Regions from separate parts of the Streptomyces sp. NPDC001530 genome, predicted to be linked through region 1. Evidence: riboswitches for the same ligand, from Rfam matches in the RefSeq annotation. Region 1 holds a riboswitch; each other region holds the start of a gene.
The links. Region 1 has a riboswitch for cyclic di-AMP ahead of ACFY0T_RS20995 (C40 family peptidase). Riboswitches for the same ligand answer to the same signal wherever they lie in the genome.
Positions count from the first base shown of each region.

Region 2: another riboswitch for cyclic di-AMP. It lies ahead of ACFY0T_RS19155 (peptidoglycan DD-metalloendopeptidase family protein); the one in region 1 lies ahead of ACFY0T_RS20995 (C40 family peptidase).
Region 3: another riboswitch for cyclic di-AMP. It lies ahead of ACFY0T_RS26185 (M23 family metallopeptidase); the one in region 1 lies ahead of ACFY0T_RS20995 (C40 family peptidase).

Region 1 is NZ_JBIAVS010000010.1:268-10,516, reverse strand. Features, by position in the region: gene ACFY0T_RS21035 (hydrogenase maturation protease) at 1-14, shown strand, start outside; gene ACFY0T_RS21030 (DUF6893 family small protein) at 26-130, shown strand; gene hypA (hydrogenase maturation nickel metallochaperone HypA) at 312-707, shown strand; gene hypB (hydrogenase nickel incorporation protein HypB) at 711-1,478, shown strand; gene hypF (carbamoyltransferase HypF) at 1,475-4,048, shown strand; gene ACFY0T_RS21010 (HypC/HybG/HupF family hydrogenase formation chaperone) at 4,105-4,413, shown strand; gene hypD (hydrogenase formation protein HypD) at 4,410-5,534, shown strand; gene hypE (hydrogenase expression/formation protein HypE) at 5,527-6,606, shown strand; gene ACFY0T_RS20995 (C40 family peptidase) at 7,096-8,274, opposite strand; cyclic di-AMP (ydaO/yuaA leader) riboswitch at 8,299-8,444, opposite strand; gene ACFY0T_RS20990 (DUF2182 domain-containing protein) at 8,688-9,473, opposite strand; gene ACFY0T_RS20985 (DUF1326 domain-containing protein) at 9,706-10,249, shown strand, end outside.
Region 2 is NZ_JBIAVS010000008.1:421,793-432,041, forward strand. Features, by position in the region: gene dxs (1-deoxy-D-xylulose-5-phosphate synthase) at 1-541, shown strand, start outside; gene ACFY0T_RS19130 (aspartate aminotransferase family protein) at 538-1,938, shown strand; gene ACFY0T_RS19135 (helix-turn-helix domain-containing protein) at 2,010-2,648, shown strand; gene ACFY0T_RS19140 (DUF6126 family protein) at 2,681-2,797, shown strand; gene ACFY0T_RS19145 (tyrosine-protein phosphatase) at 2,812-3,609, opposite strand; gene ACFY0T_RS19150 (alpha-galactosidase) at 3,798-5,867, shown strand; cyclic di-AMP (ydaO/yuaA leader) riboswitch at 6,162-6,326, shown strand; gene ACFY0T_RS19155 (peptidoglycan DD-metalloendopeptidase family protein) at 6,331-7,224, shown strand; gene ACFY0T_RS19160 (DUF6250 domain-containing protein) at 7,604-8,320, shown strand; gene ACFY0T_RS19165 (SGNH/GDSL hydrolase family protein) at 8,466-9,251, shown strand; gene ACFY0T_RS19170 (SIMPL domain-containing protein) at 9,396-10,142, shown strand; gene ACFY0T_RS19175 (TetR/AcrR family transcriptional regulator) at 10,221-10,249, opposite strand, start outside.
Region 3 is NZ_JBIAVS010000012.1:324,046-334,294, reverse strand. Features, by position in the region: gene ACFY0T_RS26210 (MFS transporter) at 1-1,021, shown strand, start outside; gene lhgO (L-2-hydroxyglutarate oxidase) at 1,211-2,416, shown strand; gene trmB (tRNA (guanosine(46)-N7)-methyltransferase TrmB) at 2,592-3,437, shown strand; gene ACFY0T_RS26195 (PrsW family intramembrane metalloprotease) at 3,701-5,080, shown strand; gene ACFY0T_RS26190 (aldo/keto reductase) at 5,350-6,294, opposite strand; gene ACFY0T_RS26185 (M23 family metallopeptidase) at 6,555-7,592, opposite strand; cyclic di-AMP (ydaO/yuaA leader) riboswitch at 7,604-7,761, opposite strand; tRNA gene ACFY0T_RS26180 (tRNA-Met) at 8,118-8,191, opposite strand; gene ACFY0T_RS26175 (dihydrofolate reductase family protein) at 8,300-9,448, opposite strand; gene ACFY0T_RS26170 (MarR family winged helix-turn-helix transcriptional regulator) at 9,597-10,115, shown strand.

The DNA of each region.
Region 1 (10,249 bases):
AAGCCGCGAAGTGAGGAGAGACAGAATGATCAAAGCCCTCGTGGGCGGCGCGCTGGCCGCCGCTGTCGCCGCCGTCGTCGTGCAGTCCCTGCCCGACATCAGACGCTACCTGCGGATGCGCCGCATGTGAGCCGGCCCCCGGCCGAATTCGCCGCTGCGGCGAACGGCGTACGCGGCCGGGCGGCGACGGCGTGCCGGTCAGCCGCCCTGTGCCGCCTCCCCTCTAATGAGGGGCGGCGGACGCCTGGCCCGACGGGCCGGTCGGCTCGGTGGCGGTCGGTGGCGAGCGGCCTCCGCCAGGACGGAGACCGATGCACGAGATGTCCATCGCGCTGGCCGTGATCGGCCAGGTGGAGGAGGCGGCGGAGCGGGCCGGAGCCGTCACGGCGGTGCGCTCGGTGCGACTTCAAGTGGGCGAGCTGGCCGGTGTCGTACCCGATGCCCTGTCCTTCTGCTTCGAACTGGCCTGCGCCGGGACCGTGCTGGAAGGCGCCGAACTGGTCACCGACGCGGTGCCGGGACGAGCCCGCTGCGCACCGTGCGCGCACGAATGGGCCGTCGGCATGCCGCCCCTGCTGAGCTGCCCGCGGTGCGATGGGGCCACCACCGACCTGCTGTCGGGCCGTGAGCTGCAGATCGTCAGTGTGCACTGGGAGGACGGCCCGACGCACGCACACACCCGCGAACCGATCCCCGAGGAGCGCTGAACCATGTGCCGTGTGGTCGACCTGCAACAGGCCGTACTCGCCAAGAACGACGCGACCGCGCACACCCTGCGCGCCGCACTGGCGGCCCGCGGCACCACGGTCGTCAATCTGCTGTCCAGCCCAGGCAGCGGCAAGACCGCCCTGCTGGAACGGGAGTTGGTGCTGGCGCGGGAGCAGTCCGTGCCGGTCGCGGCGCTCACCGCCGACCTTGCCACCGAGAACGACGCGGAGCGGCTGGCGCGCTCGGGCGTCCCGGTCAAGCAGGTCCTCACGGACGGGCTGTGCCATCTGGAGGCCGGGATGCTCGGCCGCCACCTGGAGGGCTGGCTGCCCGACGGCATCCGGCTGCTGTTCGTGGAGAACGTCGGCAACCTCGTCTGCCCGGCCTCCTACGACCTCGGGGAGACCCTGAGAGTCGTGCTCGCCTCCGTGGCGGAGGGCGAGGACAAGCCGCTGAAGTACCCCACCGCCTTCGGCCTCGCCCACCTGGTGGTGGTCACCAAGACCGACATCGCCGAGGCCGTCGAATTCGACGAGGCGGCGTTCCGCGCGCACGTCGAACGGGTCAACCCCGGGGTGGACGTGCTGCTGACCTCGGCCCGCCGGGACCGGGGCGTCGGTGCCCTGCTCGACCGGGCGCTGGCGGCCGCGGACGGCGCCACCCTCCACACTCCCGTCATGGCGCGTCGGCCCGACGGCTCCTCGTACTCCCACGATCACACCCATGAGCACCCGCACGGCTCCGGCGCCATGGCACAGTCCCGCTCGTGAGCGGTCCGCAGTCCTCGACCGCAGTCGCCGCCGAAGCGCCGCTGCGCCGTCGGGTCACCGTACGGGGCGTGGTCCAGGGCGTCGGCTTCCGGCCGTACGTCTACACCCTCGCCACCGGCCTCGACCTGACCGGGCACGTGACCAACACCCCCGAGGGCGTCATCGCGGAAGTCGAGGGAGCACCCGCGGCCGTCGCCCGGTTCTGCGACCGGATCGCCGTGCACACACCGCCGCTGGCACGAGTGGACTCCGTCCACCACCAAGAGGTGCCCGCCACCGGCGACTCCGCGTTCACCATCCTCGCCTCCCGCACGGACGGACCGGCCGGGACGCTGATCCCCCCGGACACCGCGACCTGTGCCGAGTGCCTGCGCGAACTCGCCGACCCCGCCGACCGGCGCCACCGCCATCCCTTCATCAACTGCACGCACTGCGGCCCCCGGTTCACGATCGTCACCGGCCTGCCCTACGACCGGGCGCACACCACCATGGCCGGCTTCCCGATGTGCCCCGACTGCGCCCGCGAGTACGCCGATCCGGCCGACCGGCGCTTTCACGCGCAACCCGTCGCCTGCCCGGCCTGCGGCCCGCGACTGCGCCTGCTCGTCCCCGTAGAGGGCCTCGGCGGACCACCGGCAGACGTGTCCCCGGAAGCGGATCCCGTCGCCGAGGCGCGCGGACTCCTGGCGAGCGGCGCGATCCTCGCGGTCAAGGGACTGGGCGGCTACCACCTGGCCTGCGATGCCACGGATCCGGGAGCCGTCGCCCTGCTGCGCCGCCGAAAGGGCAGGGGGGACAAGCCGTTCGCCGTCATGGCCCGCAGCGTCGACGACATCGAGCATCTCGTCCGGCTCGGTCCCGAGGAGCGGGGCCTGCTCGGCAGTGCCACCAGGCCCATCGTGCTACTGCGCCGCCGTACGGAGGCGTTCGTCGGGCCGGGGGCACCACGTCCGGCCGCGTCCGTCGCACCCGGCAGCCCCGACCTCGGCGTCATGCTGCCGTACACCCCCCTGCACCATCTGCTGTTCGGCCTGCCCGGCGAACCCGACGGGCCCCGGCTGGTCGTCATGACCAGTGGCAATGTGTCCGGTGAGCCGATCGTCACCGACGACCAGGAGGCGCTGGAGCGGCTGGCGCACCTGGCCGACGGCTGGCTCACCCACGACCGGCCGATCCATGTGCCGTGCGACGACTCCGTGGTGCGCGTGTGCGACGGCGAGCCGCTGCTGGTGCGCCGCGCCCGCGGCTACGCGCCCCTCCCACTGACCCTTCCGGTGCCCGTGCGCCCGGCCCTCGCCGTCGGCGGGGACCTCAAGAACGTGCTCTGCCTCGGCGAAGGCCGCCGGGCCTGGCTCTCCGCCCACATCGGGGACATGGACGACCTCGCCACCCAGCGGGCCTTCGAGCGCGCCACGGTACAACTGGAGTCGATCACCCCGGTACGACCGGAACTGCTGGCGGCCGACCGGCATCCCGGGTACCGCTCGGCACGTTGGGCCGACCGGAACGCGGCGGGCCGACCCGTCGTGCGCGTCCAGCACCATCACGCCCATGTCGCCGCCGCGATGGCCGAACAGGGCCTGGACGGCAGTCGGCCGGTGATCGGTGTCGCCTTCGACGGCACCGGCTACGGAGACGACGGGGCCGTGTGGGGTGGGGAGATCCTGCTCGCGGACTACGACGGCTTCACTCGGTTCGGGCATCTCGCGTACGTGCCGCTGCCCGGCGGCGATGCCGCGGTGCACCGGCCGTACCGGATGGCGCTCGCCCACCTGCGGGCGGCCGGGGTCGGCTGGTCGGACGACCTCGCCTGCGTCGCCGCCTGCCCGCCCGACGAACGCCGGGTGCTGGAACGGCAGTTGGAGCGACACCTGAACTGCGTCCCCACCTCCAGCATGGGCCGGCTCTTCGACGCCGTGTCGTCCCTCGCGGGCGTCTGCCACCGGGCCGGATACGAAGCCCAGGCGGCGGTCGAGCTGGAGGCCGCCGCGCTGACGGCAGCCGCCGGGGACAGCGCGGCGTACGCGTTCGGGGTGCGGGCGGATGCCGGTGCCGGGCTGGGCGGCGGTGCGGTGTGGGCGGATGCGGGTGCGGGGCTGGGCGGCGGTGCGGTGTGGGCGGATACCGGTGCCGAGCCGGGTGGCGGTGCGCCGGGGGCGGATACCGGTGCCGAGCCGGGTGGCGGTGCGCCGGGGGCGGATGGCGCACCCGGCGTGGCGGAAGCGGCGCCTTTCGTCGCGGATCCGGCCCCCGTCCTCGCGGCGATCGTCGACGACCTTCGAGCGGGCGCGGGAGCGGCCCTGGTCGCGTCCCGATTCCACAGGGCCGTCACCGGACTCGTCCACCACATGTGTGCGCTGGCGCGAGAGCGGCACGAAGTGGAGACGGTCGCTCTGACCGGCGGCGTGTTCGCCAACTCCCTGCTCTCCTCCGCGTGCGCGGCGGCCCTGGCCGCGGACGGCTTCACGGTCCTGCGCCACCACCTGGTCCCGCCGGGCGACGGCGGTCTGGCCCTCGGCCAGCTCGTGGTCGCCGCGCGTGCCAAGGACCGTACCCGAGCCACCGACTGACGAACCGACCCGGCGGCGCCGGGCGACGACGCACGACCCAGAGCGAGGAGAGGCCCATGTGCCTGGCGGTACCCGGCAGAGTGCTGGACATCGAGGAACGTGACGGCACCCGGATGGCCAACGTCGACTTCGGCGGTGTGGTCAAGGAGGTGTGCCTGGAGTACCTGCCCGACCTCCAGGTCGGTGAGTACGCCATCGTCCACGTCGGATTCGCCCTGCAGCGCCTCGACGAGGAATCGGCGAAGCAGACGCTCGAGCTCTTCGCCACCCTCGGCATGCTGCAGGAGGAGTTCGGCGACCCCTGGGACATGGCCGCGGAGGCGGGCGCAGCCCTGCCGCCCGCGGGAGAGGAGGCGCGGAAGTGAAGTACATCGACGAGTTCCAGGACCCGGACCTGGCGCGTCGGCTGCTCGACGACATCCACTCCACGGTGACCAGACCGTGGTCGCTGATGGAGGTCTGCGGAGGCCAGACGCACACCATCATCCGCCACGGCATCGACCAACTCCTGCCGGACCAGGTCGAGTTGATCCACGGCCCCGGCTGCCCCGTGTGTGTGACCCCCCTGGAGGTCATCGACAAGGCACTGGAGATCGCCTCCCGCCCGGGGGTGACCTTCTGTTCCTTCGGCGACATGCTGCGCGTGCCCGGCACCGGACGCGACCTCTTCCAGGTACGCGGCGAAGGCGGCGACGTGCGGGTCGTCTACTCGCCGCTCGACGCCCTGCGGATCGCCCAGCAGAACCCCGACCGCGAGGTGGTGTTCTTCGGCATCGGCTTCGAGACGACCGCGCCTCCCAACGCGATGACGGTGTATCAGGCCCGCAGGCTCGGCATCCCGAACTTCAGCCTCTTGGTGTCCCATGTGCGCGTGCCGCCCGCCATCGAGGCGATCATGCGGTCCCCGAGCTGCCGGGTCCAGGGCTTCCTGGCGGCCGGGCACGTGTGCAGCGTGATGGGCGTGGGGGAGTACCCGGAGCTGGCGGAGCGCTTCCGCGTCCCCATCGTCGTCACAGGATTCGAGCCCCTGGACATCCTGGAAGGTGTGCGCCGGACCGTGGCGCAGCTGGAGCGCGGTGAACACACCGTCGACAACGCCTACCCCCGTGCCGTCCGCCCGGAGGGGAACCCGGCCGCGCGGGCCATGCTGGAGGACGTCTTCGAGGTCACCGACCGGGCCTGGCGCGGTATCGGTGTGATCCCCGACAGCGGCTGGCGGCTGTCCCCGAAATACCGTGACTACGACGCCGAGTACCGTTTCTCGGTCGACGGCATCCGGACCCGGGAACCGGCCGCATGCCGCAGCGGCGAGGTCCTGCAGGGCCTGCTCAAGCCGCACCAGTGCGAGGCGTTCGGCACCCTCTGCACACCCCGGACCCCGCTCGGAGCCACGATGGTCTCCAGCGAGGGCGCCTGCGCCGCGTACTACCTCTACCGGCGCCTGGACATCACCCCCGCGCCCCGGGAGGCGACCCCCGTTGTCTGACACCACCGACCTGATCACGCCCTCCCTGGACCCGGCGGCCTGGACCTGCCCGGCTCCGCTGCGCGACCAGTCCCGCATCGTCATGGGCCACGGCGGAGGCGGGGCGCTCTCCGCGGAGCTGGTCCAGCACATCTTCGCGCCCGCCTACGGGGGAGACGTGCTCGCTCAGTCGGGCGACGCCGCCGCGTTGTCGCTCGGCGGCCTCCGACTGGCCTTCTCCACCGACTCGTTCGTCGTACGCCCGCTGTTCTTCCCCGGCGGCAGCATCGGCGACCTCGCCGTCAACGGCACCGTCAACGATCTCGCCATGAGCGGAGCCCGGGCCGCCTACCTCTCCTGCGGCTTCATCCTGGAGGAAGGCGTCGAGATGGAGACCGTCGCCCGCGTGGCCGAGGCGCTCGGTGCGGCGGCGCGGGCCGCGGGCGTCGAGGTGGCGACCGGCGACACCAAGGTGGTGGAGGCCGGTCACGGCGATGGGATCTTCGTCAACACGGCTGGTATCGGGCTCATCCCGGCGGGCGTCGACCTGCGTCCGCAGCGGGTCGTGCCCGGCGATGTCGTGATGGTCAGCGGCGCGATCGGCGTGCACGGCGTGGCGATCATGTCCGTGCGCGAGGGCCTGGAATTCGGTGTGGAGATCGAGAGCGACTGCGCGGCGCTCGGAGGTCTGGTCGAAGCCATGCTCGCCGTCACCCCGGATCTGCACGTACTGCGCGATCCCACGCGGGGCGGGCTGGCGGCCGCGCTGAACGAGATCGCGGCGGCCTCGGGCACCGGGGTCGTCATCCGGGAGCGCGACGTCCCCGTACCGCCCGCCGTCGCCAACGCCTGCGCCGTGCTGGGCCTGGACCCCATGTACGTCGCCAATGAGGGCAAGCTGGTGGCCTTTGTCCCTCGCGAGCACGCCGACGCCGTACTGGACGCGATGCGGGCGCATCCGCTGGGTACGGAGTCCAGGATCATCGGCGAGGTCGTGGACGCCCATCCCGGCATGGTGGTGGCCCGCACCGGGCTGGGCGGCACCCGAGTGGTCGATATGCCGATCGGGGAACAGCTGCCGAGGATCTGCTGAGAAGCGGCCGGTCGAAGAGGCGGTGGGGAGACGGCGCTGACGCCTCGTCTCCTTGCCGCCTGGCCATCCGGCAGGCGCGCCCGCCGTGGGGAGCGCCGGTCGGGTGGCGAGCCATCCCGTTCACGAGCTCAACTCCCCGATGATCGAGTTGAGATGGACGTACTCCGGCAGCGAGGCGATGTCGGCGAGGTCGTGGCGGAAGACCGCCGTGTCCGTGCCGTTGTGGTCGGGGACCCGCGTGAACCCGTTGCGCGTTGGGTGAGTTGGGCGACGCCGGCCACGTCCGGCTCACCCACCGGGGCCAGCTGCGCCCGTATGTCCAGCTGCCGCACGTACTCCTCCAGCGAGTCGAAGCTGTCGAGGAAGTCCTCGCGGACCAGCTCGTCGTTCGACGTGTCTCGTGGTCCTTCGACGCCACACGTGCGGCCACACGTGCGCCACGCGCGCGCCACACGTGCGCGGAAACTCATCCCGGGAGGCCGCAGGGCTTCACGCCGGCCGTGTCGCGCTGTGGATCGTCGACTCTCCGGCGTAGAAGATCGACTCTTCGCGTACATAGGCCCCCGGGCTCGGGGCGTGGATCATCATGCCGTTGCCGATGTAGAGGCCGACGTGGCTGACGTTGCCGTAGAAGAAGATCAGGTCGCCGGGGCGGATGTCGGCGAGGGGGATCGCCGTGCCGACGGTCGCCTGCTCGTGCGCGGTGCGCGGGAGTGCGACCCCGGCGGTCTTCCAGGCGGCCTGGGTGAGACTGGAGCAGTCGTACGAGTCCGGTCCGGACGCGCCCCAGACGCACGGCCTGCCGATCTGCCCACGGGCAAAGGCGAGTGCCTTCGCGGCCTTCCTGCCGTACCCGGTGTCCGCTGCGCTGTCCGCGCCGATGGGCATGCCCGCGGCGCTGAACGTGTCCGTGATGAACGTGTCGGAGATGAACGTGTCCGTGATGGGGGTGGCCGCTTGCTGTTGGTGCCACTCGTCTCCGGCCTGGAGGAGGCCCGGCTCCTCGGCGGTACGCCAGGCGTCCACTGCCGGCCGGGAGTCGATCGCAGCGCTCTGCTGTGCGACGTGCCTGGAGAGCAACTCACGGGCCGTTGCGATCTTTTGCTGGATCTGCTCCTTGGACGTCTTCAATGAAGTCCGCTGCGGCTCGGCGGCCGGTGCGGGCAGGGCCTTGGCGGCTTCCTGCCGTGTCCCCGGCGCGGCCGGCAGCGCCGCGACGGCCCTGGCGGTCAACTCCGCCGCGGGACCGGCAGCCATCCCGGCGGCAGGCCCGGCGGTCAACTCCGGGACGGCTCGGGCGGCAGCCTCCAGCTCGCGGTGGGTGGGTGCGGCGTCCGGACGTTCCGCCGGGCGTGCGGGTCGCGTCTCGGCCGGGCGGTTCGGCATCCTGTCGGCCGGCAGCCGTGCGGGCACGGTCGGGCCCAACTGCGCGCGCCCCACGTCGAACCACTGCCTGGTGACGTCGTCGAGGGCGGTGTCGGTGCGCCCGCGCTCGTTGTCGGGCACCGGATTGACGCGCCTGCGCGTTCCCGTGGTCATCGCGCGGGTCGCGTTGTAGTTCCCGGTGGCGTTCTCGGCCTGGTCGTAGAGGCTGCTGATCCGCTGCCGGACCTCTTCGCGACTCGGCTCGTCTGCCGGGCGAGGCGTGACGGTTCGTTCCGGCGCCATGGGAGACGCGCTCCTTCCGTGCTCCGCCTACCGAGTCGGCTGTCGGGTTCGGGCCGACGGTTCCGGAAGGTATGCCCTACGGCCCTTGCCCTGCTGGGCAGTTGGGCCGATTCACCCCGGGTCGTCGGGTCCCCGGCTCCGGCTGCCACGGGGGTGCACCGGATGCGGCGGCGGCCGCGCGAACCGGCGGGGTTCGCCGGAGGGAGTCGTGCGGCCTGCCCGTCAACTTAGCCAATTTGTGTGCCTCGTGTGAAGGTTGAAGCGCGAAGTGTCCGATATGTATTTGTGACCTTCGTCGTACTGGCTGTCCCCAGGCCCACACGACGTCCATACGGCGGCGGCGGCGAACGGGCGGTCGCGCGCCCGGAGTTGATGGTCACGTCATCGGCTGCATCGACGGTCCGGAACTGCCGTCACGTCATCGGCTGCATCGACGGCCCGGAATGCTCCAGTCCTGGCAGCAGCCAACTCTGGAACGGCGCCAGTACGGCCAGGACCAGGAACACGACACCGACGACGGCGCTGAACACCGGTCCCAGCCGCCACAGCTTCTCGATGAAGATGACGACCGCGAGTCCGGCCATCGCCGCGATGTTCATGGTGCCCAGCGGCACGAGGACGATCATGAGCGCCCAGCAGCAGCCGACACAGTAGAGCCCGTGGTGGGCGCCGACGCGCAGATCGCGGGCGCCCGGCCGGTAACCGGCGTAGCGCACGAGCTGGCCCACGGGGCTTCGGCAGTGGCGCAGACAGAGGTTCTTGAGCGGAGTGAACTGGTGGAGTCCGGCGAGCAGGAAGGCTCCGGCGCCGATCCAGCGCCCGGTTTCGGGGTGGCTGTCGACCAGATCGCCGGTCGCGGTGAGGATCCCGTACACGACGAGCCCGAATGCCGCCCAGGCGATCAGGTATCCGCCCGCGAACTGGGCGATCCGGGCCGCGCGGGCGGCACCGGACGACTGACGCCCGATGGCCCGGGCCCAGGTGACCGCCACCGGCGCCACGGACGGGAACATCATGGCGATCGTCATGATCACCCAGAGCAGCAGGAACAGCGGCAGGCCGAGGCCCATCGTCCCCGGTCCCACCCCGGTGTCGTCGGCCTGCCCCACGACAAGGAGCCATGCAAGCAGGGCGAGCACCAGCATCAGGGACCAGGCGACGGTCATCTCGCGGGCGGGGAGGAGATTGCCGGGCCGCATGGGCGCAGCGAGGGATGCCCGGTTACGGAACGCGATTCCAGGTCACCACAGAAGCCGCCCGATCGCGCGGTGGCCGCGCTGCCCGGGAGTTCTTGGATTGCCTGCGAGAACGGGACGGAGAATGGAGCTGATGACCCGCGTCTGCGAGCGGATGCGGTGTCCCACGGCGATGTGTCCCCGCGAGATGACCGACCACCCGATCACCCGGTGCAGGCCGCGAGGAGGCGATGACATGGCTGAGACGGCAAGCGCTGTTCCGCAGTGGCATGTGTCCGGGGACTGGTTCGACACCTGCAAGTGCGATGTGCCGTGCCCATGCTCGTTCGCGCAGCCTCCCACCTACGGTGACTGCGACGGAGTCCTGGCCTGGCACATACGGGAGGGGCACTACGGCGATGTGCCGCTGGAAGGCCTCAATGTGCTGATGCTCAGCTCGTTCGTCGGCAATGTGTGGGCCGAGCACTCCGACGCGTACGCGGCCGTCTTCTTCGACGAGAGGGCCGACGACGCGCAGCGCGAGGCACTGCAGATGATCTTCAGCGGTCAGGCCGGCAGCTGGCCCGCCGAGATGATCAGTATGTTCGGAGCCGAGATGCGCGGCATGGACTACGCCCCGATCGAGATGCTGGTCGACGAGGACCTCGGTGGGTGGAAGGCCACCGTTCCGGGCCGGGTCGAGGCCGGCGCGCTGGCGCTCACCGGGCCGACGACACCCGAGGGCGAGCGTGTGCAGACGACCAACCTGCCGGGATGCGAGACCGGTCCGGGTCAAGTTG
Region 2 (10,249 bases), on a different contig from region 1:
CGACGCGCCGACGCTGATCCGCTTCCCGAAGGAGTCGGTGGGACCGGCGATCGCGGCGGTGGACCATGTGGGCGGGCTGGACGTCCTGCATCGCGGCGCGGGGACCCCGCAGGTCCTCCTGGTGGCCGTCGGCGTCATGGCGCCGGTCTGTCTGCAGGCTGCCGAGCTGCTCGAAGCGCGCGGCATCGGGTGCACGGTGGTCGACCCGCGCTGGGTCAAGCCCGTCGACCCGTCGCTGCCCGGCCTCGCCGCCGAGCACCGGCTCCTCGCGGTCGTCGAGGACAACAGCCGGGCGGGTGGGGTCGGCGCGGCGGTCGCGCTGGCACTGGGCGATGCCGAAGTCGACGTACCAGTCCGGCGGTTCGGCATCCCGGAGCAGTTCCTCGCGCACGCCAAGCGCGGTGAGGTGCTGGCCGACATAGGTCTCACGCCCGTCGAGATCGCCGGGCGGATCAGCGCCGGCCTGGCCGTCAAGGATGAGCTGTCCAAGGTGGAGGACGAGCTGTCCATGGATGAGTTGTCCAAGGAGAAACAGGAATGAACGACCCTGCCGAGAAGCGGGAGTTCGACCTCGGCGCGCTGCTGGCCGAGCGCGGAGCCGAGCGCTACGAGCTGCACACCAAGTACCTGAACCACCAGCTCCCGCGCATGCTGCACACCATCGGCTTCGACAAGGTGTACGAGCGCGCGGAGGGTGCCCACTTCTGGGACGCGGACGGCAACGACTACCTGGACATGCTCGCCGGGTTCGGGGTGATGGGCCTCGGCCGCCATCACCCCGTCGTCCGCCAGGCGCTGCACGACGTCCTGGACGCCTCGCTCGCCGACCTCACCCGCTTCGACTGCCAGCCGCTGCCCGGACTCCTCGCGGAGAAGCTGCTCGCCCACAGCCCGCACCTGGACCGGGTCTTCTTCGGCAACAGCGGTACGGAGGCCGTCGAGACCGCGCTGAAGTTCGCCCGGTACGCCACCGGCAAGCCGCGGATCCTCTACTGCGCGCATGCCTTCCACGGCCTGACCACCGGCTCGCTGTCCGTGAACGGCGAGGACGGCTTCCGCGACGGCTTCGCCCCGCTGCTGCCCGACACGGCCGTCCCGCTCGGTGATCTCGACGTCCTGGCACGGGAGTTGAAGAAGGGCGACGTCGCCGCGCTCATCGTCGAGCCCATCCAGGGCAAGGGCGTGCACGAGGCCCCGGCCGGATATCTGCGCGCCGCCCAGGAGCTGCTGCACAAGCACAAGGCGCTGCTCATCGCGGACGAGGTGCAGACCGGCCTCGGGCGGACCGGGGACTTCTACGCCTACCAGCACGAGGAAGGCGTCGAGCCCGACCTGGTGTGCGTGGCCAAGGCGCTCTCCGGCGGCTATGTGCCGGTCGGCGCGACCCTCGGCAAGGACTGGATCTTCAAGAAGGTCTACTCGTCGATGGACCGGGTCCTCGTGCACTCGGCGAGCTTCGGGTCGAACGCGCAGGCCATGGCGGCCGGTCTCGCCGTGCTGTCGGTCATGGAGAACGAGCAGATCGTCGCCAACGCGCGCGCCACGGGCGAGCAGCTCAAGTCCCGGCTCGCGGCGCTGACCGACAAATACGAGCTGCTGAGTGACGTACGCGGCCGGGGCCTGATGATCGGCATCGAGTTCGGGCGGCCCACCTCGCTGAAGCTGCGCAGCCGCTGGGCGATGCTGCAGGCCGCGCGCAAGGGCCTGTTCGCGCAGATGGTGGTCGTCCCTCTGCTGCAACGGCACCGCATCCTCACCCAGGTCTCCGGCGACCATCTGGAGGTGATCAAGCTGATCCCGCCGCTGATCATCGGCGAGCGGGACGTGGACCGCTTCGTCGAGGCCTTCACCGCCGTGATGGACGACGCGCACAGCGGGGGCGGGCTGATGTGGGACTTCGGGAAGACGCTGGTGAAGCAGGCGGTGGCGAACCGCTGAGGTTGCTCGTACTTTTTGCCTCTGGGGCAAGAAATTTGCCCTAGAGGTAATGTTCGGGCTCAATGGAAGGCATGAGCCCTGCCGAACCGGGGGAGACCGAGGAACCGTCCACCGAGCTTCCCGTCGTCGCACCCCAACTGCGTGAGCTGCGCCGTCGTGCCTCCCTGACCCTGGAGGCCGCGTCCCGCGCCGCCGGGCTCTCGCCCGCCCATCTCTCGCGCCTGGAAACCGGGCAGCGCCAGCCCTCGCTGCCGATGCTGCTCGCGCTCGCCCGTATCTACGGTACGACCGTTTCCGAACTGCTCGGCGAGACGGTCGCCGAACGTGACGCGATCGTGCGCGCCGCCGACATGGAGCCGACCGGTGCGGGCGGCTGGACGTACTGGCAGGCCGGTGCCCCGAGTCGGGGCATGCAGGCCCTGCGGGTGCACGTCCCGTACGGCTCGCAGGGCGACATCGTGCGCGTCCACCCCGGCGAGGAGTGGCTGTACGTCCTCCGGGGGCGGCTGCGGCTGCGCCTCGGGGACGCCGCGCACCTGCTCGCGCCGGGCGACAGCGCGCACTTCGACTCGCTCACCCCGCACCGCATCGCCGCCGCCGATCACGCCGGAGCCGAGCTCCTGTTTGTCCACACCCTGCTGCAGAGCCCCACCGCCGCGCTGTGCCTCGGCCCGGCGACGGGGCACCCGACCTCGGGAGAGACGTCATGACCGAACCCACGGAACCCGGCACGCGACGGTCCATGGAGGAGCGGTTCCCGCGCTCCCTGTGGATACGACTGATCATCTATATCGCCGTCGGCCACGTCTTCGCGGCCTTCATCTACCTACTGTTCACGCTGGGGGCGCAGAGCCACTAGATCCCCTTCGGGGCTCAGTCCAGCAGGCGCTCGCGCAGTCGCTCCCGCAGTTCGGGGGTGATCCGCAGCGCCTGCTCCAGGTAGGCGTCGACGCCGCCCCAGGTCTCCTCGATCGTCTCGAAGGCCGCCGTCAGGTATTCGGTGCGCGCGTCGAACAGCGGGCTGAGCAGCTCCATGACCTCCGGGGAGTAGGCGGAGGCGGAGCTGCTGCTGCGGTGCACCTTGTAGCGGCGGTGCGTGGCGTTGGACTCCAGGTAGTCGGCCACGATCGCGTCGCGCTCGACACCGAGGGCGAGGAGCGCCACAGCTATCGACAGGCCCGCGCGGTCCTTGCCCGCCGCACAGTGCATCAGCGCGGGCACGCTGTCGTCGGCCAGCGCGTGCAGCACCTGGGAGTGCTCGGTCGTGCGCTCCTTGATGATCGTGCGGTACGAGGTGATCATGCGGTGCGCGGCCTGGCCGTCCCCGAGGATCGAGCGCAGCTGGTCGATCTCGCCGTCGCGGACCATCTTCCAGAACTCGGCGCCGTCGGCCGGGTCGGTCAGCGGAAGATTCACGTTCCGCACGCCCGGCAGCTCGACGTCCGGGCCCTCCAGCTTCTGGTCCGAGGCATTGCGGAAGTCGAAGATCGTGTGCAGGCCCAGGGAGGCGAGGAACGCGGCGTCCTCCTCGGTGGCGTGCGCCAGGTGGCCGCTGCGGAACAGCTGCCCGTGCTGCACGCGCCGGCCGTCCACGGTGGGCAGGCCGCCCACGTCCCGGAAGTTGCGCACTCCGGCCAGCTCGGGCTCGGTCGACGGGACCTGCTGCGTCACTGGGGCTCCTCCCATTCGGCCGTCGGCGCTGCTCGGCTTCGCTGGGCGGCGCTAGTCGACGGGTTGCGCTCTCGACGATACGACATGGGTTCCTCGGGCAATGAGTTGTCCACAGGCGTTGCCTCCGAGGCGCCGAGCCATGATGATGTTGGGGCCTGATCGTACGTGTTCGAATCTGTGGGGGACTGATGATCGAGGTCGGCTCGGACGGTCGTACCTGGCTTCTCTCGGGGCCGATGAGCGGCTACGCACTACGGCTCACCGAACGCGACGAGCTGCTGCACCTGCATTGGGGCCCACGGGTCACGCTCGCCGACGCCGAGGCGCTCGCCGCCATGCCCGCGCCGCAGTACTGGCCCTTCGAATCCCCGCTCGACGGGCACGAGGAGTACCCGGTCGAGGGCGGCCCCCGCTTCGTCCGCCCCGCCCTCTCCGTGCGGACGGACGAGCGGCGCGGCACCGAGTGGCGCTTCGAGGAGTACCGGGCGGACGGTGACGAGCTGCGGTTGCGCTTCTCGGACTCCGGGCTCGGCATCACGCTGCACTACCGGATGCGCGGCGACGTCATCGAGCGCTGGGTCACCCTGGCCAACGAAGGCCCCGCCCTGGAGCTGCTGCGCGCCGACTCCGCGACCTGGACGCTGCCCGAGCGCGACGGCTGGCGGCTGTCCCAGCTGCACGGGCGATGGGCGGCAGAGTCCCGGCTCGTGCGCTCCGCCCTCACCTACGGTGAGAAGGTCATCGGCAGCCGGCGCGGGCACACCGGGCACCAGCATCTGCCGTGGGTCGCGCTCGACAGCGAGGCGACGGAGGAGAGCGGCGAGGTGTACGGGTGCGCGCTCGGCTGGTCGGGCTCGTGGCGGATCTCCGTGGCCCAACTGCCCGACGCGCGCGTACAGATCTCCGGCGGCGCGGGGTACGACGACTCCGGGCTGGTGCGCCTGGAGCCGGGGGAGTCGTTCACGACCCCCGTCTTCGCCGGACTGTGGAGCGACGGCGGCTTCGGCGGGGCGAGCCGGGCCTGGCACGCCTACCAGCGCGCGTACGTCATCCCGGACGCGGACCAGGACCGGCCGGTGCTGTTCAACTCCTGGGAGGCCACCACGTTCGACATCTCCGAGGACCAGCAGGGGGTGCTCGCGCGGCGGGCCGCCGCGATGGGGGTCGAGCTGTTCGTGGTCGACGACGGCTGGTTCGGGGCGCGGACCAGCGACCGGGCCGGGCTCGGCGACTGGACGCCCAACCCGGACCGTTTCCCGGGCGGGCTCAAGCCGCTCGGCGACTACGTGCACGCGCTGCGTATGCAATTCGGGATCTGGGTCGAGCCGGAAATGGTCAATCCGGACAGTGAGCTGTACCGCGCGCACCCGGACTGGGTGCAGTTCCAGCCGGGGCGAACCAGGACGGAGTACCGCAATCAGCTCGTACTGAACCTCGCCCGCCCGGACGTCCAGGAGTACCTGTGGGAGCAGCTCGACGGCCTGCTCTCCAGCGCCCCGATCGACTATGTGAAGTGGGACTTCAACCGCTGCTTCACGGACGCGGGTTGGCCCGGCGAGCGCTACCCGCAGAAGCTGTGGGTCGAGCACGTGGAGGCCTTGTACGCCCTCCTCGACCGGCTGCGGGCCGCGCACCCGGGAGTCGCCTTCGAGTCCTGCTCCGGCGGTGGCGGCCGCATCGATCTCGGGATCATGGCGCGTACGGACCAGGTGTGGACCTCCGACAACACCGACCCGCTCGACCGGCTCGCCATTCAGCACGGCTTCAGCCAGATCCACCCGGCCCGGGTCATGGCCGCCTGGGTCACGGACAGTCCGAACACGCAGCTCAACGGGCGAGTCAGCTCGCTGCGGTTCCGCTTCGTGAGCGCCATGGCCGGGGTGCTCGGCGTCGGCGGAGACCTGAGCGAGTGGAGTGAGGAGGAACTCGCCGAGGCGCGGGACTGGGTGGGGCTTTACAAAGAGATCCGGCCCGTCGTGCAGCGCGGCGACCTCTACCGGCTGCGACCCCCGGAGGGCGGGCTGAGCGCGGTGCAGTACGTCCACGGCGACGAGACCGTCGTCCTCGCCTGGCTCCAGGCCCAGCGTCACGGCGAGCCGGTCGCCCCGCTCCGGCTGCGTGGACTCGACCCGACACAAGCGTATGAGTGCCGCGAAACGGGCGAAGTGCACCGGGGTGCGGTGCTGCTGCATCACGGGATACGGACGGGGCTGCGCGGGGACCTTGATGCGACGGTTATCCGACTGCGTCGCATGTGACTGTTCTGTCCGAATTGGCGCCTTAATTCCAACTGGCCCTGGAATAAAGCGACGTGTGTGGACGTGCGTGAGGAGCGTCATATTCGTGACGATGCGTTGCGGTCCTCCTTTCTCAACCCGCCCGAATTCCAAGGCGGATTGAGAAGTCGGAAAGATCGTCAATCCACAGAGGGTGACGGGAATTCCGGCATGGATCAAGAAAGGCGCGCGTACAGAAAAGCCGCATGGTTGTCGACACGCTCTCATCTCGCTTACGTTCGCCCTCAATCCGGACGGACGCCCAATCCTGCCGCCGCCCGGAATTCGCTCACTCACCCGCACACGGCAGGAGCGGGGGACCCGCAGGTACCACGCCTGTTCCGGTCTCCGGAACGGCTAGGGGTATAGCCGTGCATGCGCACGGCCGGGCATCTCCAGCCCGCACCCGACAGCTCACCTCGCAGGCGCCGGAGAGGAATTCGTCATGCCCGCGAAGGGTAAGCACCGCCGTCCCAAGTCCCAGCGTTTCACCCGCTCGATCGCCGTGGCCGGAACCGGCGGCGCCGCGCTCGCGCTGCCTCTGATGGGAGCCACCGGCGCCCACGCCGCGACCCCGACCGCCGCTGTCGCGCAGACTGCCGAAAACCCCGCGAAGACCGCCGCCGCCGCTCCCACGGCCGCGAAAAAGGCGGCCGGGACCAAGACCTACCGGGTGAAGGCCGGTGACTATCTCTCGAAGATCGCTGACGAGCAGAACGTCACGGGTGGCTGGAAGAGGCTCTACTCCGACAACCGCTCGGCCATCGGCAGCGACCCGTCGCTGATCCACCCCGGCCTGAAGCTGACGCTCGGCAAGAAGGCCGCCTCGGGCGGAGCCACCCAGTCGTCGACCAAGACGACGCCCTCGGCCGCGAAGCCCGCCAAGACCACCACGACGGCCGCCAACACCGCGTCCGCCGGCAGCGGTTCCGGCTACACCCTGCCGGTCGCGGGCGCCACCGTCGGTACCGCCTACAAGGTGGCGGGCAGCATGTGGTCCAGCGGCTACCACACCGGCGTGGACTTCGTGGTCCCGACCGGCACCACGATCAAGGCCATCGCCTCGGGCACCGTCGTCTCGGCCGGCTGGGGCGGCGCCTACGGCAACCAGGTCGTCATCCGGCACGCCGACGGCCAGTACTCCCAGTACGCCCACATGTCCGCGCTCTCCGTCTCGGCGGGCCAGAGCGTGACCGAGGGCCAGCAGGTCGGCCTCTCCGGCGCGACCGGCAATGTCACCGGACCGCACCTGCACTTCGAGATCCGCACCACGCCGAACTACGGCTCGGACGTTGACCCGGTGGCGTACCTGCGTGCGCACGGTGTCGCCGTTGGCTGACCCCGCTTCCTGACTTCCTGCCCTTGACGGGCAGGACTCTCTGCCTCTCGAGGCAGGACAGCCGCCGAAGGCCGGACCCCATGATCCCCGGGGTCCGGCCTTCGGTGTTGCGTGAGCGACCCCTCCGGCACCCTCATGGGCGATCCACGAGCGGAACAGTGTCACAGCGATCCCCGCAAGCGCTTTCTATACTTTCGGAGGTCCCTGCTTCGCAACGTGGCCGTTCGGCTCGTCGCTCTCCTCGATCACCAGGGGTACGGAACGCTGTCGTCAACGGTCATGAGGAGAAGCCGAGTTCGGTGTGAGCGCCTGGTGGCACCGAGGCCCGGCGGGTGTCGAAGCCCGCGATCACCACGATCCCTCGTACGGATGGAGTCCCATGACGACCCGCAGAGTCTTTGGAACCCTGGCCGCCGGTGCCGCCCTGTCGGCGCTGCTCCCGGCCACCGCCGCGAGCGCCGCACCGACCCACCGCCGCGGACAGTTGATCGCCGCAGACGACTTCCGGCACGGCCTGGGCCAGTGGGCCACCGAGTTGCAGGACGGCGGCAAGGTCACGGCCTCGCGCGGTGTCCTGGAGATCGACGTACCGAGTGGCGCGACGGTCTGGTTCAAGCGCAAGCTCGAAGGGCCGTACGTCATCGAGTACACGGCCACACCCGTCTCCGCGGGCGGCGTCAACGACCGGGTCTCCGACCTGAACAACTTCTGGAACGCCGTCGACGTACGCTCCCCGGACGACCTCTTCGCCACGCCCCGGGACGGCACCCTCGCCGCATACGACTACCTCAAGACGTACTACGTCGGATACGGCGCCAACTCGAACACCACGACACGGCTGCGCCGCTACGTCGGTGAGGCCGGTGTCCGGCCGCTGATCTACGACTACACGGAGCCGCTGCTCACGGCGAACGAGCCGCACCGCGTCCGGATCGTCTCGGACGGCTCCGTCGTGCGATGGTGGAACAACGGGCGGTTGGTCTTCGACTACACCGACCCGGAGCCTTACACAAGTGGGCACTTCGCGTTCCGCACCGTGTGGAGCCACTTCCGGATCTCCGACTTCCGTGTGTGGCGGCTGTATCAACGTCCCTGATCAGGGGCTTATTCCGGGTTTGGACAACACTTGACGCGTGGCTTATCTCACCATCCGTCAACCCTTCCCTACGGTCGCGTAGCTCACATCCGAAGGTGAATCATGGCCCGATGTGGCAGACGATTCGAAGAGTGACAACAGATCAGTGATCGGGTCGTACGTGGCGGTGGGGGACAGCTTCACCGAGGGCGTCGGCGACCCCGGTCCTGACGGGGCCTTTGTCGGTTGGGCCGACCGGTTCGCGGTACTTCTCGCGGACCGGCGGCCCGAGGGCGACTTCAACTACACCAATCTCGCCGTGCGCGGCAAACTGCTCGACCAGATCGTCGAGGACCAGCTCCAGCGGGCCAAGGAGTTGGCGCCGGACCTGGTCTCCTTCTGTGCGGGCGGCAACGACATCATCCGGCCCGGCACCGACCCCGACGAGGTCGCGGAGCGCTTCGAGCGCGCGATCGCCGAACTCACCCCCGCCGTCGGCACCGTGATGGTGACCACCGGCTTCGACACCCGTGGCGTGCCCGTGCTGAAGCATCTGCGCGGCAAGATCGCCACGTACAACGGACATGTGCGGGCCATCGCCGACCGCTACGGATGTCCCGTCCTCGACCTGTGGTCACTCAAGACGATCCAGGACCGCCGCGCCTGGGACGGCGACCGGTTGCACTTGTCGCCCGAGGGCCACACGCGTGTGGCTCTCCGCGCCGGTCAGGTGCTCGGTCTCGACGTACCGGCCGACCCGGACCAGCCCTGGCCGCCGCTGCCGCCGCGCGGCACGCTCGAAGTGCGCCGCGACGACATCCACTGGGCGCGCGAGTACCTGGTCCCGTGGATCGGGCGGCGGTTGCGCGGGGAGTCGTCGGGGGACCATGTGGCGGCCAAGGGTGCGCTTTCGCCCGACGACATCAAGATGCGGATCGAGTCGGTGGCCTGAGTCGCCGCATCGGAGGGACCGCCGGTGGCTCGACCGGTGAGGTGACAGCGCGGGAGTGGCGCGGGGCGGGGCGCGGTCGGCGGTGCTGGGATGACCGCGAACCGCCCCGACGTCTCGAGGGGCGGCGCCCGAAGGAGACTCCGCATGCCCGCCCTCCGCGCGTCCACCGCACTCGCCGCGACCCTCCTCGCCCTCACCCTTCCGCAGGCCGCGACGGCACCGGCGTTCGCGCTGTCCGCACGCCCCGCGCTCAGCGCCGAGCCCAGCCCCTCGACGGTCACCGTCACCGGCCAGGGCAGCGCCACCGCCACGCCGGACCTCGCGCTCATCGGCGCGGGCGTCGACGTCACCGCGAAGACCTCGAAAGAGGCGCTCGCCGCACAGACCACCGCGGCCAACGCCCTGCTCGATGCCGTACGCGCCCAAGGCGTCGAGGAGCGCGACATCCGTACCGAGAGCCTCTCGCTGTCCCCGGTCTACGAGGACCAGAACGGTGTCTCCAAGTTGACGCGCTACCAGGCCGCGCAGTCGTTCTCGGTGAAGGTCCGTGACATCGGCAAGACGGGGGCGGTCCTGCAGGCCGTCACCGACGCGACCGGCAACGCGGGCCGCATCCATTCCGTAGCCTTCGACATCGCCGACCCCGCCCCGCTGCACGCCCGCGCCCGCGAGGCCGCGCACGACGACGCCCACACCAAGGCACTCCAATACGCCCGCCTCAGCGGCCACCGCCTCGGCCGACTCGTCTCCCTCACCGAGGACAGCAGCGGCGAATCCCGCCCGGTACGCGTGGCGGCAGCCGCCTTCGACCAGGGCGGGACGGGTGTGCCGGTCGCTCCCGGCGAGATCCGCGACACGATCACGCTTACGGCGGTGTACGAGCTGGACTGAGCTGGAGGGAGACGGCCGACGCCTGAGGGCCTTCAGGCCAGACGGATACCGTAGCCGCAGCGTCTGCGGGTGCGCGGCTCAGCGCACCGCCGCCGCCAACGCCTCAC
Region 3 (10,249 bases), on a different contig from region 1:
CGCAGTGAGCGCATACGCAACTCCCGCTTCGCGGTGGCTGATAACCCCGGCCGACAGCTCGGTGGCGCGCGAGGTGAGCCCCGGTGAGGGCTCCGGAGCACCGCTGAAAGTCGGCCACAGCGATGTACAGAAGCTCCGCGAGGCAGCCGAGGACGCCAGGCGCTGGGACTCCAAGTACGGAGGCGGCGACTGGCGTTCGTCGATGGTGCCGGAGTGCTTAAGGGTCGAGGCGGCGCCCTTGCTGCTGGGCTCGTACTCCGACGAAGTCGGAAGGGCGCTCTTCGGGGCCAGTGCCGAACTGACCCGCCTCGCCGGCTGGATGGCCTTCGACACGGGCCAGCAGGAGGCCGCCCAGCGCTACTACATCCAGGCGCTGCGCCTGGCCCGAGCGGCCGCCGACGTGCCCCTGGGGGGCTACGTACTGGCCTCCATGTCCCTCCAGGCCACCTACCGCGGCTTCGGCGACGAGGGCGTCGACCTCGCCCAGGCCGCCCTGGAACGCAACCGCGGCCTCGCCACCGCCCGCACGATGAGCTTCTTCCGCCTCGTCGAGGCACGCGCCCACGCGCGCGCGGGTGACGCCCAGGCGGCCGGCACCGCCCTGCGGGCCGCCGAGGGCTGGCTGGAGCGGGCCCGCGACGGCGACAACGACCCGTCCTGGCTCGGCTTCTACTCCTACGACCGCTTCGCCGCCGACGCGGCCGAGTGCTACCGCGACCTGAAGGCGCCGCGCCAGGTGCGCCGCTTCACCGAGCAGGCGCTGTCGAAGCCGACGGAGGAGTTCGTACGCTCCCACGGGCTGCGCCTGGTGGTGTCGGCGGTCGCCGAGCTGGAGTCGGGCAACCTCGACGCGGCATGCGAGCAGGGCGTACGGGCGGTGGAGGTCGCGGGGCGCATCTCCTCCGCGCGCACCACCGAGTACGTGAAGGATCTCCTGCACCGGCTGGAGCCGTACGGCGACGAACCGCGCGTGGTCGAGCTGCGGGAGCGCGCACGGCCGCTGCTTATGGCTCCCGCGTAAGCGCTCCGCTTGGGGGCCGGGTTTCACACGCCGGTTCGGCGTCTGCGGGCCGTCTGTGCCTGGTCACGCCCACGCGGCGGAGCCGCACAATGTCACAGCCCCGCGCCCCTGACGGGGGCGCGGCCCGCTCCCGGGTTTGAAGGCATTGTCAGTGGCGCAGTGCACTATCGAAGTCGGGAGGTGGAGCAGGTGCGGAGCGTGTATGACTGCGATGTGCTGGTGATCGGCGGCGGGATCGTCGGCCTGTCGACGGCGTATGCGATCACGCGCGCGGCGCCGGGCACGCGGGTGACGGTGCTGGAGAAGGAGCAGGCTCCCGCCCTGCACCAGACGGGGCGCAACAGCGGGGTGATCCACAGCGGGATCTACTACCGCCCAGGCTCCCTGAAGGCGCGGTACGCGGTGCGGGGCGCCGCCGAGATGGTCAAGTTCTGCGCGGAGTACGGCATCGCGCACGCCGTCACCGGCAAGCTGATCGTCGCCACGGACAAGGCCGAGCTGCCCCGGCTGCACGCCCTGGTCCAGCGCGGCCGGGAGAACGGCATTCCGGTACGGGAGCTGGGACCGGCCCAGATAGCGGAGTACGAGCCGCAGGTGCGCGGACTCGCCGCCATCCACGTCGGCACGACCGGGATCTGCGACTTCGTCGCGGTGGCCCGGCAGCTCGCGGAGTCCTCCGGGGCCGAGATCCGGTACGGGGCGGAGGTCGTCCGCGTCGACCGGCGCCCCGGCCTCGGCGCCGCCGTCCGTACGGCCGACGGTGCAGTCGTCCGCGGGCGCGTGCTGGTCAATTGCGCGGGGCTGCACTGCGACGAGATCGCGCGGCTCGCCGGGGACGACCCCGGAATGCGGATCGTGCCCTTCCGGGGTGAGTACTACTCGCTGGCGCGACCCGAGCTGGTGCACGGGCTCGTCTATCCGGTGCCGGACCCCGCCTTCCCCTTCCTCGGGGTGCATCTCACCCGGGGGATCGACGGGGATGTGCACATCGGGCCCAACGCGGTGCCTGCGCTGGCGCGCGAAGGGTACGGGTGGGGGGTCGTCCGCCCCCGGGAGCTGGGCGCGACGCTGGCCTGGCCCGGATCCTGGCGGATCGCTCGGCGTCACTGGCGGTACGGGACCGGGGAGCTGCGGCGGTCGCTGTCGAAGCCGGCGTTCACCTCGGCGGTGCGGCGGCTGCTGCCGGCGGTGACGCCGGACGACCTGTTGCCTGCCCCGGCCGGGGTTCGTGCGCAGGCCGTCCTGCGTGACGGCACGCTGGTGGACGACTTCCTGATCCGGGAGGGGCCGCGGACGGTGCACGTACTCAACGCGCCTTCGCCCGCCGCTACGGCTTCGCTGCCGATTGGCAGAGAGGTTGCCCGCAGGGCGCTGGCCGCGCTGGCGCGGGCGTGAGGTTTCTCCGCCCCGGACCCCGCTCCTCAAACGCCGGAGGGACTGATTTTTCAGCCCGTCCGGCGTTTGAGGACGAGCGCGAGGCGCGATACGGGGTCTGGGGGGGCGGACCCCCCCAGGTATGGGATGGGTAGGGGCGGAGGGGCGAAGAAACCGCCGTAAAATCGACCCCACTGTGTCTGACTTCCCTGACTCCGTCGAAGAGCCGCAGCTCGCCTCCCCGGCCGGGGCCTCGCTGCGTCACACCCGTGCCAAGGGGGAGCCCCGGTTCCCCGACGGACCGAAGGCGGACCCTGCCGGTTCGCACTTCGAGCGGCGGATCCGGAGTTTTCAGCCGCGGCGGAGCCGGGTGACGGCCGGGCAGGCGGACGCGCTGCAGCGGCTGTGGCCCAAGTGGGGGCTGGACATCGACGGGCAGCGGACGATCGATCTGGCGGAGTTGTTCGGCAGTGACCTGCCCGTCGTGCTCGAGATCGGGTTCGGGATGGGCGAGGCCACCGCGCAGATGGCCGCCGAGGACCCGGAGACCGGGATCCTCGCCGTCGACGTGCACACGCCGGGGCAGGGCAACCTGCTCAATCTCGCCGACCGGAGCGGACTGTCCAACATCCGGGTCGGCAACGGCGACGCGATCATCCTGCTCAGGGAGATGCTCCCGCCCGAGTCCCTCAGCGGGCTGCGCGTGTATTTCCCCGACCCCTGGCCCAAGAAGCGGCACCACAAGCGGCGGCTGATCCAGCCGGAGTTCCTCAGCCTCGTCGCGACCCGCCTCAAGCCGGGCGCCCTCGTGCACTGCGCGACCGACTGGGAGCCATACGCAGAACAGATGCTCGAAGTGCTGAACGCGCACCCGGACTTCGAGAACACCCAGCCCGACGGCGGTTACGCGCCACGTCCCGACTTCCGGCCGCTGACCCGTTTCGAGGGCCAGGGACTGGACAAGGGTCATGTGGTGAACGACCTGCTGTTCCGGCGCGTACAGCACCTCGTAGACCACCCGGACCAGCATGCGAAGCAGTGACCGAACCAACCATCCGGTAGCACCGGATCAACCACCCGGCTAGCACCGGACCAACCACCCGGGCAGCTCCGGACCAACCACCCGGGCAGCAATCGGACCAGCAGTCCGGCGACGGCCAAGGCTGCCGCGCTGAAGCCTCGCTGAGGCTCTCGCTGAAACCCGCGGGAGTCTCTCGGGCGTCTCTTCGGCGGCTCTCGGGAACCCCCCCGGGCGGCACCAGGCGCCGTCGCGGGCTGCGCCCCTTCCTCGTTAGGGTCAAAGCCGTGGCCACCTGTCCCCCGTACCCGACGCACCCCAGCGGCCCCACCGGCGGTGCGCCGCTGCGGCACGCCCACTGGTGGCAGCGCAGATGGGTGCGGTACGGCGCGCTGATCACCCTGCTCGCCATGTCCGGGCTCGTCATCCTCGCCCTCGTCCGCGAACAGACCGGCACCGAGGGCTTTCTGGTGGGCCTCGGCCTCGCCGTGTTCCCCGTGCCGCTCCTCATAGCCGCCTTCCGGTGGCTGGACCGGGTCGAACCCGGCCCCTGGCGGAACCTGATCTTCTCCTTCGCCTGGGGAGCCTGCGCGGCCGCGCTCATCGCGATCGTCGCGAACAGTTTCGCGACCAGATGGATAGCGACCGCGACCGCGGATCCGTCCCACGCCAACACCCTCGGCGCGACCGTCATAGCGCCCATCGTCGAGGAGTCCGCGAAGGCGGCGGCCGTCCTGCTGGTCTTCCTCTTCCGCAGACGGGACTTCACCGGGATCGTCGACGGGGTGGTGATAGCCGGGGTCACCGCCACCGGCTTCGCGTTCACCGAGAACATCCTCTACCTCGGCACCGCATTCGGCACCGACCAGCTCAGCGGCGAGCGCGGGCTCGCGTCCGTGACCGCCGCGACCTTCTTCGTCCGCGTGGTGATGTCGCCCTTCGCGCACCCACTGTTCACCGTGCTGACCGGCATCGGCTTCGGCATCGCCGCGCTGTCCGCCGAGCGCCAGCATCTGCGCCGCGTCCTGCTCCCCCTCGGCGGGCTGCTGCTCGCCATGGGCATGCACTCCGCGTGGAACGGCTCGTCGAACTTCGGGGAGTACGGTTTCTTCGCGGTGTACGCGGCGTTCATGGTGCCCGCGTTCGGGCTGCTCACCTGGCTGGCCGTCTGGACCCGGCAGCGGGAGCTGCGCACCATCCGCTCGGAACTGCCCGCGTACGCCGTCGCCGGGTGGCTGACCGCGACGGAGCCGTACGTCCTCGGCTCGATGCGGGCGCGGCGGCTCGCCCGCGAGTGGGCCGGCCATCACTTCGGGAAGGGTGCGGCTCGCTCGGTCGCGGAGTACGAGGCGTACGCGACCTCGCTGGCGTTCCTGCGTCACCGGGGGCGGCGGGGGCGGGCGGGTGCCGACTTCGTCGTACGGGAGCGGGAGTTGCTCGATGAGCTGTGGCGGCGGCGGGAGGTTGCTCGGCCGGCGCTGGCGTACGCCGCGCGGGCGACGGCTCCGGTGCTCGCGTATCCGCAGCCGTGGCCCGCGTACGGGTACGTGAGCCACGCCCAACCGTATGGGCCCGCCCAACCGACCGGGCCCGGCCAGCCGCACGGGCCCGGCCGGCTCTACGGGCCTGCGGCGCCGTATCCCGCGTACAACCCGTACCGCTCGTAGTTTTTCGCCCCCTCCGCCCCTACCCGTCCCGTACCTGGGGCTCCGCCCCAGACTCCCGTATCGCGCTTCGCGCTCGTCCTCAAACGCCGGACGGGCTGAAACTTCCCCCGGGCCGGCGCTGGAAAGTCCTTAGCCCGTCCGGCGTATGAGGACGAGGCCGTCAAGGCCGATGGGGGTCCAGGGGGCGGAGCCCCTTGGCGGGGGTTTGGGGGTGGAGCCCCCAAGGGACGGGAATGGGTAGGGGCGGCGGGGGCGAAAACACTCGGCGGTTACGCCGACGCCTCCGTCAGCTTCGTCAGCTCCGCGGCCGTAAGGGCCAGGTCCGCCACCCCGAGCAGCGCCGGCAGCTGCTCAACGGTCCGCGCGGAAGCGATCGGCGCCGCGACCGTCGGCTGGGCGGCGAGCCAGGCGAGGGCGACCGTGGCGATCGGGGCGTCATGGGCCTGGGCGACCTCGTCGAGGGCGGCAAGGACCTTCCGGCCACGCTCCGTCTCCAGGTGCTTGCCGGCGCCCTGCGCACGCGCACTGTCGACCGTCGCACCCGGGCGGTACTTGCCGGTGAGGAACCCGGACGCGAGGGCGTAGTACGGGACGGCCGCTAGGCCGGAGCGTGAGGCGACGTCCCGAAGAGCGCCCTCGTAGGTGTCGCGCGAGACGAGGTTGTAGTGCGGCTGAAGGGCGACGTAGCGCGCGAGGCCCTCGCGGTCGGAGAACTCCAGGGACTCCTGGAGCCGCTCGGGCGAGATGTTGGAGGCGGCGATGTGCCGCACCTTGCCCGCCTTCACCAGCTCGTCGAGCGCACCGATGATCTCCTCGACCGGCACCTCCGGCTTGTCGAAGTGCGTGTAGTAGAGGTCGATGTAATCGGTGTCCAGACGGCGCAGGGACGCGTCGGCCGCGGCCTTGATGTTGGCACCGGACAGCCCCGGGTACTCGGGGTGCTGGCTGACCTTGGTGGCCACCACGACGTCCGAACGGTTGCCGCGGGCCTTGAGCCACTTGCCGATGATGGTCTCGGACTCACCGCCCTTGTTGCCCTCGATCCACGCCGAGTACGAGTCGGCGGTGTCGACGAAGTTGCCGCCGACGGCCGTGTACGCGTCGAGCACAGCGAAGGACTGGGCCTCATCGGCGGTCCAGCCGAAGACGTTGCCGCCGAGGGAGAGCGGGAAGACCTCGAGGTCGGAGGAACCGAGCTTGCGCAGAGAAGTCATGGTCGAATCCAACGCCGTACCGGATTCATGAATTCCGCAAACGCCTGACCGGCAGCCCTGACGTCGGGGGGGTGTCGTCAGGACCGCCGGGGATCAGAAGAGAACCGGGCCGGGTTCGAAGAGAGTCGGCCTCAGAGGGTTGAGGCCAGCGTCGACTCAACGCTTTGAGGCGAGCATCAACTCAGGGGGCTGAAGCCGAGAGCCGGCTCAGGAGCTGGGGCGAGAGCCGGCTGGCTCAGGGGTTCGAGGCGAGCGTCGGCTCAGGGGGTGAGGCCCTTGCTGCGCAGCCACGCCATCGGGTCGATCGCGTCCCCGCCGTCGGGGTGGACCTCCAGGTGCAGATGCGGCCCGGTGACATTGCCGGTCGCGCCCACGCGCCCGATGACGTCACCCGTGGTGACCTTCTGCCCGACGCTGACTCCGATCGACGACTGGTGGTTGTACCACAGCTCCGTGCCGTCCTCGAGGGTGAGGATCGTGCGGTAACCGTACGCGCCGGCCCAGCCCGCCTCCGTGATGGTGCCGCTGTGGATCGCCTTGAGCAGCGTGCCGGTGGGCGCGGCGAAGTCCAGGCCGGTGTGGTAGCCCGAGGACCACATGGAGCCGGCCTGCCCGAAGGTCGACGTGATCGTGTACGAGGAGGTGGGCAGCGAGTAGCTCTTGGCGAGTTCGGCGAGGCGCTCCGCCTCGGCCTTCGCCTTGGCCTCCTCCTCCGCCTTCTTCTTGGCGGCGGCGGCCTTGGCCTCTGCCTCGTCCTGCTCCTTGGCGGCGAGCGCGACGGCCTGCTTCGCGGCGGCGGCCTCGGCGGCCTCCTGGGCGGCGCTGTCGACCTGGTCCTGCTGCGACTCGGCCTGCTGCATGATGCGGGCGCGCAGGGCCTCGCCCGCGTCCGTGCTGCCCTGCGCGGCGTCGGCGCTGGTCAGACCGGCGCTGGTGAGCGGGGTGGCGGAACCCTTGGGTGCGCTGGATTCGGCGTCGGATATCAGGGCCTTGGCGGAGTCGGTGACCGACGACAGGTCGGGCAGCGAGATCGACACCGGAGGCTTGCCGGGCGCCGCGGTGGCCATGCCGCCCGCGCCGACAGCGGCGATGACGCCTACGCCGAGAACCGTGGAGCTGCGGGCGAGTCCTCCGCCGCGCTGCTTGCTGACGCGGTGCCGGCCGCGAACGGGACGGACGGAATCCTCGGTGGGATTCCACTCCTCCCAGGGACCCTCGTCGTTGCCGTACGCGTAGCCGAAGGGCTGGGTGTCGTTCGGCGCGAACGAGGTTTGCTGGGCAGGCCGGTTGGACGCCACGTGGGCGCGCTCCTTTCCTTCCTTCTCGCCTACCGGGTTAGCTGACGGGTTCGGAGCAGGAAGGTCTCCTACGCGCGTCAACCACGGTTTGTTCCACCGTGGAAGACGCTCGATTCACCCCAAGTTGGTGGTTCCCCGGCTCCCTTGCGGGATTCGGCGCGTGCGCACGGAGCCGCCTCTTGTGACGGCTGGGACGACCGCGCTGCGTTATCGAACGTTAATAGACGCGGGTACCGGATTCCAAGCTGTTCGGACTGATCATTAACGCTTTTGGCCAGGACTTACGGGTCACCAGCGGCGAAAAACGGGCGAGTTGACCACGCCTCATAAACATCCACTCAACTAACGGTGCGTCAGTTGTTATGCGGAGGGGCACCGTCCGATCACCCCAGGTGATAACGATCAAGAACGCTGGACAGGGGCCCTCAACAGCACCGTCACCGCCCGGTCGCACCCGGGCGGTGACGGCCGGGAAACACCAAGGGCCGGAACTCGTGAATCCGAGTTCCGGCCCTTGGCCTTCAGTAGCGGGGACAGGATTTGAACCTGCGACCTCTGGGTTATGAGCCCAGCGAGCTACCGAGCTGCTCCACCCCGCGTCGTTGAAACCAGTGTACGCCATTCGCGGGACCCAAAGCACACACGTTTAAACGCACCCCCGCGCAGACACTTCGCAGGCACTCCACAGGCACTCCCAAGCAAGGGATTTATCCCAGAAGGTGCCGATTGGGCGCCTTGGCCCGCTCCTCGTACTCCGGGAGTACGACCACGTCGGCGCCCGCGGCCGCGAGGAGCGCGTTCCCGTCGGCCCCGGCGACGAACGTGTCGGGCTCACGCCACGCGGTGACCACCCGTCGCACACCCGCGTCGAGGATCAGCCGGGCGCACGGCGCCGGCCGCGAGGCCCGCCGGGCACAGGGCTCCAGGCTGCTGTACACCGTGGCGGAGCCGAGGCGCGGATCGGCGGGGTCGATCTTGGCGAGCGCCGCCTCCTCGGCATGGACCACAAAGTCGCCGCCCTCACGGGAGTGTCCCCGCGCCAGTTCGGTCCCGTCGGCGGCCACCACCACCGCGCCCACGCTGAACGCGGTCTCCGAGGGCGGACACAGCTCCGCCAGCTCGCACGCGAGCGCCAGCCAGTGCCGGTCCGCGGCGGAGGCGAGCGCCCCGGCGCCGGGTGCGGTGGGGACGTACCGGATGAGGACGACGTCCCCGACGGGCCGTGTCTCCACCAGCCGCATGCGCCCGGGGGGATACGCCCCCGGCCCGAAGAGCCGCGGCGCGTCCGGCTCGCCGACGAACAGTGGCGCGACGGCGAGCTGCAGTTCGTCCGCGAGCCCCTCGCGCATCAGCTGGGTGTGCACCCGCCCGCCGCCTTCGACCATGAGGCGGCGCACACCGCGTACGTCATGGAGGTGTTCCAGCAGCACCCGCCAGTCGAGTTCGGCCCCCGTGGACACCAGCTCGACGCCGAGCCCGTCGTCCAGCCCGCGCAGGGCATCGGCCGCCCTGGCCGCCCCCTTGTCCGTCGTGTAGACGACCTTCTCGCCGCCCGTGTGCCAGAACTGCGCCGCCGGGTCCAGGTCGCCGGATCCGCTGACGGTGACCTTCAGCGGGTACTCGGGGCGCCCGGCGGCGACCCGCGCCGCGCGCCGCTCGGCCGAGTTGACCAGGAGCCGCGGGTTGTCCGAGCGGATCGTGCCCGCGCCGACCAGGATCGCGTCGCTGGAGGCCCGTACCTCGTCGACCCGGTCGAAGTCGGCCGGGCTCGAGAGCAGCAGCCGCTCGGGACCGGTGTCGTCCAGGAAGCCGTCGAGGGAGACGGCGGCGGACAACAGGACGTAGGGATGGGGCATGGGGGCGGACCCTCCAGCTCTCGCAGGTTCGACTGGACGACTCGGTACGGCTCGATCCGTACGACTCGGTACGACTCGGACGACGTGACATGACTCAGCGAATGAAGTCCTAGTGGTTCAATTTTTAAACAATACCTAGACTGTACGCATGACGACCCGCTGGCTCTCCCCCGCCGAACAGCGCGCCTGGCGCTCGTACGTCGCCGCCTCCTCGCTCCTGGAGGACACCATCGACCGCCAGCTCCAGGCGGAGGCGGGCATGCCCCACCTTTACTACTCCATCCTGGCCATGCTGTCCGAGGCGCCGGACCGGCGGCTGCGGATGACCGAGCTCGCCGAGATCCTGAAGATCACCCGCAGCCGGCTGACGTACGCGGTGACGCGGCTGGAGAAGGACGGCACGGTACGGCGCGAGGGCTGCCCCACCGACAAGCGGGGCCATGTCGCCATCCTCACGGACGAAGGCATGGCCATCCTGGAGCGGACGGCGCCAGGGCATGCGGAGACGGTGCGGTCGGCGGTCTTCAACCATCTGACCCCCGAGCAGGTGGGGCAGTTGGAGGAGATCTGCGAGAGCATCGCGCGGGCGATCCAGGGCGAAGATCCCGGGGTCGGCGGGGAAGATCTGCCGTGGCGGCGACGTTCTTCTTCGCAGTGCGCACAGTGAGGCGCTTGTCCGCAGTGCGCACAGTGAGGCACTGCAGCGACCGCAGCGACCGCAGCGAGGCGCTGACCGCGTGATCCGCGAGACACCGTAAAAGCTATTGCTTGAACTTTGAAGCATCGGGTACGGTCTCCGTC